Tardiphaga sp. 709: one gene and its partner. Each later gene encodes a partner of the first gene's protein in a complex. Links are inferred from orthologs where the notes say so. Each region holds a gene or a part of one and is shown in the gene's direction. Other genes may lie near its edges.

Evidence for each region. The genes of interacting proteins can lie anywhere in the genome.
Region 2: the proteins of rpsG (region 1) and tig are in contact, whole or in part, in a crystal structure (PDB 3GTY), measured with the Thermotoga maritima proteins. The link is inferred for Tardiphaga sp. 709 from one-to-one orthologs. Residues at the interface, in WP_004081843.1 of Thermotoga maritima: Lys34, Lys52, Lys55, Glu59, Arg62, Gln63, Glu66, Asn67, Lys69, Val71, Arg95, Ala109, Lys110, Lys111, Gly112, Arg113, Pro114, Glu117, Glu121, Ile124, Ala125, Tyr127, Asn128, Asn129, Thr130, Gly131, Lys135, Asp139, Arg142, Met143; in WP_004081061.1 of Thermotoga maritima: Glu122, Val124, Val129, Leu130, Tyr133, Glu188, Gly259, Ile262, Tyr263, Glu266, Ser270, Glu273, Gln274, Glu277, Arg308, Gln311, Ile312, Ser315, Tyr316, Glu325, Arg329, Arg336, Leu363, Phe366, Trp367, Arg373, Leu377, Arg381, Leu384, Glu387.

What each region holds. Positions count from the first base shown.
Region 1 is NZ_CP135529.1:1,090,948-1,093,953, reverse strand. The notes cover bases 42-2,892. They hold rpsG (30S ribosomal protein S7), read left to right. Parts: upstream 42-1,157; coding sequence 1,158-1,628; downstream 1,629-2,892. Other genes in these bases: fusA (elongation factor G), read left to right, coding at 1,660-2,892; rpsL (30S ribosomal protein S12), read left to right, coding at 771-1,142. In the rest of the region: RSO67_RS05720 (RidA family protein), read left to right, coding at 1-35; more of fusA, read left to right, coding at 2,893-3,006.
Region 2 is NZ_CP135529.1:13,130-16,191, forward strand. Bases 156-3,062 are described here. They hold tig (trigger factor), read left to right. Parts: upstream 156-886; coding sequence 887-2,239; downstream 2,240-3,062. Other genes in these bases: RSO67_RS00075 (multicopper oxidase family protein), read right to left, coding at 156-490; RSO67_RS00090 (ATP-dependent Clp protease proteolytic subunit), read left to right, coding at 2,550-3,062. Also shown: more of RSO67_RS00075, read right to left, coding at 1-155. UniProt on the Bacillus subtilis protein: Involved in protein export. Acts as a chaperone by maintaining the newly synthesized protein in an open conformation. Functions as a peptidyl-prolyl cis-trans isomerase.

The sequences.
Region 1 (3,006 bases):
TCAAGGTCATCGCACGCCTCCCTGCATCCGCCTGATTGGCTGACCGTGGGCGTCGAATGAGCGGCGGCGTACCGCTCCACTCGACGCTCCGGTAACATTTGCTCCTGATCGGCCGCTGCCCGGTGTGTCGATTCGGGACACGATACGGTTTGCATCGGATGCGGGTCGGCGGGGCAGGGCGCAAAAAATCCGCAACCCAGGCGATTCTCTTTCATCAAACTGCAACGAATCCGAGTCGCGGATTCTTTCGTGGATGACATGGCGGGCGTCGAAATCGCGTATGTTCTGTCATGATCCACATGCTAGAAGATGCAGTGCGAGAAGCGTTTCTTTCATCGCGCTTTGTTGTTGACTTGGGTATCCCCTGCGGATACAACCCGGCCATTCAACGACAGGCGGTGAGCTTCGCCAGTGTCGGAACGGATCACCCAATCGGCTTTTCGGAGCTAATCGGGCACCAACCTCGACCAAGAAGCTCAAACGCTGTCGCTATATCAAGGCAATGCCAAAACGACGTTTGTCTCCTGAGAGACTTCTCTCTTGAGATTAAATTCGAATGCATGACCTCGGTGCAGACCTAAAGACGTAAGTCTGGCGGTCATGATCGCGGTCCTCTGTGGCGTTAAGCGCTTTCCGTTCAGCAATGAATGGTTGGCGTGATTTCGTTTTGCGTGAAGCTTTTCACGTGATGCGAACCGTGGGGCAGGTTGCTCCGAGTGATTTTGAGGAAGCCGTTACGGCTTCGAGCGAACTAAAGGGTGAAGGCTGACATGCCGACGATCAACCAGCTGATCGCTACTCCGCGCGCAATTCAGAAGTCGCGCAAGAAGGTTCCTGCGCTGCAGCAGTCGCCGCAGAAGCGCGGCGTTTGCACGCGCGTCTACACGACGACTCCGAAGAAGCCGAACTCGGCGCTTCGTAAGGTTGCCAAGGTGCGTCTGACCAATGGCTTCGAAGTCATCGGTTACATTCCGGGTGAAGGTCATAACCTTCAGGAGCACTCCGTGGTCATGATCCGCGGCGGTCGCGTCAAGGATTTGCCCGGCGTGCGTTACCACATCCTCCGCGGCGTGCTGGATACCCAGGGCGTCAAGAACCGTAAGCAGCGTCGTTCGAAGTACGGCGCGAAGCGTCCGAAGTAAGCCGGGGTCTGATCGATGTCTCGTCGCCATTCAGCTGAAAAGCGTGAAGTTAACCCGGATCCGAAGTTCGGGAACGTCATCGTCACCAAGTTCATGAATTCGATCATGTATGACGGCAAGAAGTCTGCCGCCGAAACCATCGTTTACGGTGCTTTCGAAATGATCGAAGCGAAGACCAAGCAGGGTCCGCTCGGCGTGTTCGAGCAGGCTTTGGAAAATGTGATGCCGACGATCGAGGTTCGTTCGCGTCGCGTCGGTGGCGCTACCTATCAGGTGCCGGTTGAAGTCCGCAGCATTCGGCGCCAGGCGCTGGGCATTCGCTGGCTGATCACCGCTGCGCGCGCTCGCAACGAGAAGACCATGACCGAGCGTCTCTCGGCTGAGCTGCTCGATGCGTCGAACAACCGTGGTAACGCCGTGAAGAAGCGGGAAGACGTGCACAAGATGGCGGAAGCCAACCGCGCATTCTCGCATTATCGCTGGTAACGGCGAAACTCCGGAATTTAAGGAACATCCCATGCCTCGCGTACATGCCATTGAGGACTACCGTAACTTCGGTATCATGGCGCATATCGATGCCGGTAAGACGACAACGACCGAGCGCATCCTCTATTACACCGGCAAGAGCCACAAAATCGGCGAAGTGCACGAAGGTGCCGCGACGATGGATTGGATGGAGCAGGAGCAGGAGCGTGGCATCACCATCACGTCCGCTGCCACCACTGCATTCTGGAACGGCCACCGCCTGAACATTATCGACACCCCCGGCCACGTCGACTTCACGATTGAAGTCGAGCGTTCGCTGCGTGTGCTCGACGGCGCTGTATGCGTTCTCGACTCCAACCAGGGCGTCGAGCCGCAGACCGAAACCGTCTGGCGTCAGGGCGACAAGTACAAGGTTCCGCGGATCGTTTTCGCGAACAAGATGGATAAGACCGGCGCTGACTTCTACAAGTGCCTTCAGGACATCATCGACCGTCTCGGCGCGAAGCCCGTTGCGATCCAGCTGCCGATCGGCGCGGAGAACGACTTCGTGGGCATGATCGATCTTGTGATCATGAAGGCCTATATCTGGAACAACGAAGCGCTCGGCGCGAAGTACGAAACCGTCGACATTCCGGCTGACCTGCTCGAGAAGGCCAAGGAATATCGCGAGAAGCTGCTCGAAGCCGCCGTTGAACTCGACGACGACGCGATGGCTGCTTACCTCGACGGCACCGAGCCGGACGAGGCGACCCTCAAGCGTTTGATCCGTAAGGCCGTGCTGACTGGCGCGTTCTATCCGGTTCTCTGCGGCTCGGCCTTCAAGAACAAGGGCGTGCAGCCTTTGCTCGACGCGGTTGTCGATTATCTGCCGTCGCCGGTTGACGTTCCTGCCATCAAGGGCACGGACGAAGACGGTAACGAGATCCTCCGCAAGGCAGACGACAAGGAGCCGCTGGCTCTGCTCGCATTCAAGATCATGGACGATCCGTTCGTCGGTACCATCACGTTCTGCCGCATCTATTCGGGTGTTCTGCAGAGCGGCACCGGTGTCGTGAACTCGACCCGTGAGAAGAAAGAACGTATCGGCCGCATGCTGTTGATGCATGCGAACAACCGTGAAGACATCAAGGAAGCCTTTGCCGGCGACATCGTCGCTCTGGCTGGCCTCAAGGAAGCCCGCACCGGTGATACGCTTTGCGATCCGGACAAGCAGGTCATTCTCGAGCGCATGGAATTCCCGGAGCCGGTGATCGAAATCGCGATCGAGCCGAAGTCCAAGGCCGACCAGGAAAAGCTGGGCGTTGCTCTGGCGAAGCTCGCTGCGGAAGATCCGTCGTTCCGCGTGTCGACCGACCACGAGTCCGGCCAGACCATCCTG
Region 2 (3,062 bases), 1.1 Mb from region 1 along the record:
GCACCTCGTCGCGGTCCACCTCCACCGGATCGCTCTCCTGGACGACCAGGCTGCGGACCTGGGACGGCAGCGCCTGACCGTCGCCGAGCAGGCGCATGTCCAGATAGGACGTTCCGGCGCTGCGCATCTGCAGCTTGAACGCGTCCTTGGCCCCGGCCGCGACCGGCTTGCGGTCGAGCAGCGGCCCGATCCCGGACGAGCCGCTAATGCCTCGGCAGTTCAAGACGATAGGGACCGGCAGCTGATTGGCGAGTTGAACTGTGATTTCGTCGCCGCGGTTGAAGCGCAGCGGCCCCTTCTGGGCCGAATGGAGCGTCCAGGCCTCGGCGGAGGCGCCGGGCTTCACCGGGAAGGGATCAGCCTTGGCCTGTAGCTCCAGCGCGGCGACGGCTTGCGCGAGGCTAACCCGGGGCAGAATCGGGCCGATCAGCGCGCTTCCGGCGCCTGCAAGCAGGGTCCGGCGCGTGAGGGGGAGAAAGCGGTTCGTCATGCCCAAATCCCGACCATTTTGCCGCGCCAAAGTCCAGTTGCCGGGGCTGCGGCAAGTAAGCCGCTATGTGACCATTTTTTTGCTGCGAACCACGGTCCCCATGTTATAAGCCCGCCGCTCGCGACATCGCGGCCGGACATGATGTTTTTCGCGGGCGTGGCGGAATTGGTAGACGCGCTGGATTTAGGTTCCAGTGACGAAAGTTGTGGGGGTTCGAGTCCCTCCGCCCGCACCAAGCGCACATAGCGTTTGACCATGACGATTTTCGGACGTGTTTCCGCAAGGTTGGCCTTGCAGAGACAGTTCGCACCACCGGCGCCGGCTCTGGCCTGATGCCGCACAGATTTACAATGTCCGGGCCATTGGGCCGGACCAAGCGGGAAGAAGATTGACGCCATGCAGGTGAATGAAACCCTCTCCGAGGGATTGAAACGCGAATTCTCGGTCAACGTGCCGGCTGCCGACATCGAAGCCAAGGTCGATGCGCGCCTCGATGACATGAAGGGCAAGGTCAAGCTCAACGGTTTCCGCCCGGGCAAGGTTCCTGTCGGTCACCTGAAGCGTCTCTATGGTCGCTCGGTTGCCGCCGAGACCGTCGATGAATTGATCCGCGACACCAACACGCAGATATTCACCGAGCGTGGCTTCAAGCTCGCTTCCGAACCGAAGATCACGATGCCGACCGAGCAGAAGGAAGTCGAAGACATCCTGTCGGGCAAGTCGGACCTCAATTACACCGTCGCCATCGAAGTCGTGCCGCCGATCGCGCTTGCCGACTTCAAGAGCTTCACCGTCGAGAAGCCGGTGGCCGAAGTGACCGACGCGGACGTCGATGAAGCGATCAAGCGCGTCGCCGACCAGAACCGTTCGTTCACCGAGAAGACCGGCAAGGCCGAGTCGGGCGACCGGGTTACGGTCAACTTCAAGGGCACCATCGACGGCGTCGCCTTCGAGGGCGGCACCGGCGAGGAGATCCCGGTTGCGATCGGCTCCAACACCTTCATTCCGGGCTTCGAGGACCAGCTGATCGGCATCGCCGCCGGCGAGACCCGCACCCTCAAGGTGTCGTTCCCGGTCAACTATGCGAGCGAGACGCTGGCCGGTAAGGCCGCTGAGTTCGAGACCACCGCGGCCAAGGTGGAATCGCCGGTCGACACCGTGATCGACGACGAGTTCGCCAAGACCCTCGGCCTCGAGTCCCTCGACAAGCTGAAGGAAGCCGCACGCGAGCGTCTGGTTGCCGAATTCGCCGGTGCGACCCGCCAGCGCGTCAAGCGCCTGCTGCTCGACCGTCTCGACGAGACCCACAAGTTCGATGCGCCTCCGTCGCTGGTCGACGAAGAGTTCAAGCTGATGTGGAATTCGATCCAGCAGGAGATGGCATCGTCGGGCAAGACCTTCGCCGACGAGGACACCACCGAAGAAGCCGCTCAGGAAGAGTACCGCAAGATCGCCGACCGCCGCGTGCGTCTCGGTCTCGTGCTCTCGGAGATCGGCGAGAAGAACAAGATCACCGTCAGCGATGACGAGGTCAGCCGCGCCGTGATCGAGCGCGCCCGCTCGATGCCGGGCCGCGAGAAGGAAGTGTGGGACTTTTACCGCAGCAATCCCAACGCGCTGGCCCAGCTTCGTGCACCGATCTACGAGGACAAGGTCGTCGACTTCATCCTCGAGCTCGCCAATGTGACCGAGAAGAAGGTGTCCAAGGACGACCTCTACAAGGACGAGGACGAGAAGACTGCGGCCTGAGCCGCAGCTTCTTAGAAGACGTTAAAAGAAACGCCGGCCGGGTCCTCCAGCCGGCGTTTTGACGTTAAGGATACCGCTCGAAACAGGTTCCAAAAGCGCTCCAGCGCTTTGCGGTGGCCGTCCGAATCGGCTTGAACTGAGGTTCAGGGCGGCATGTGGACCGGTGGTCTTGTTGCCGCTCGATTGGTCCATATCTGTGGGCTCTGTTTGTTGTTCCTGCATCACGGGACGTTCGTCCTCTCCCGGCAAACCGTAACCGGTTCCAGTCTTGCCGATGGACGTGTGTCTCCTCCAACCTTTCGGGTGATCAATGCGCGATCCGGTAGAAACCTACATGAACCTCGTCCCGATGGTGGTCGAACAGACCAACCGCGGTGAACGGGCTTACGATATCTTTTCGCGCCTTCTGAAGGAGCGCATCATCTTCGTGACCGGTCCGGTCGAGGATGGCATGTCGACGCTGACCGTTGCCCAGCTTCTGTTTCTCGAAGCCGAGAATCCGAAGAAGGAAATCTCGATGTACATCAACTCGCCCGGTGGCGTGGTGACGTCGGGTCTGGCGATCTACGACACGATGCAGTTCATCCGTCCGCCGGTGTCGACGCTGTGCGTCGGTCAGGCCGCGTCGATGGGCTCGCTGTTGCTGACGGCTGGCGCAAAGGACATGCGCTTCGCGCTGCCGAACGCCCGCATCATGGTTCATCAGCCGTCAGGCGGTTTCCAGGGCCAGGCCACCGACATCCTGATCCATGCCAAGGAAGTCGAGAGCCTGAAGCGCCGGCTCAACGAGATCTATGTGAAGCACACGGGACGTGCTTACGAG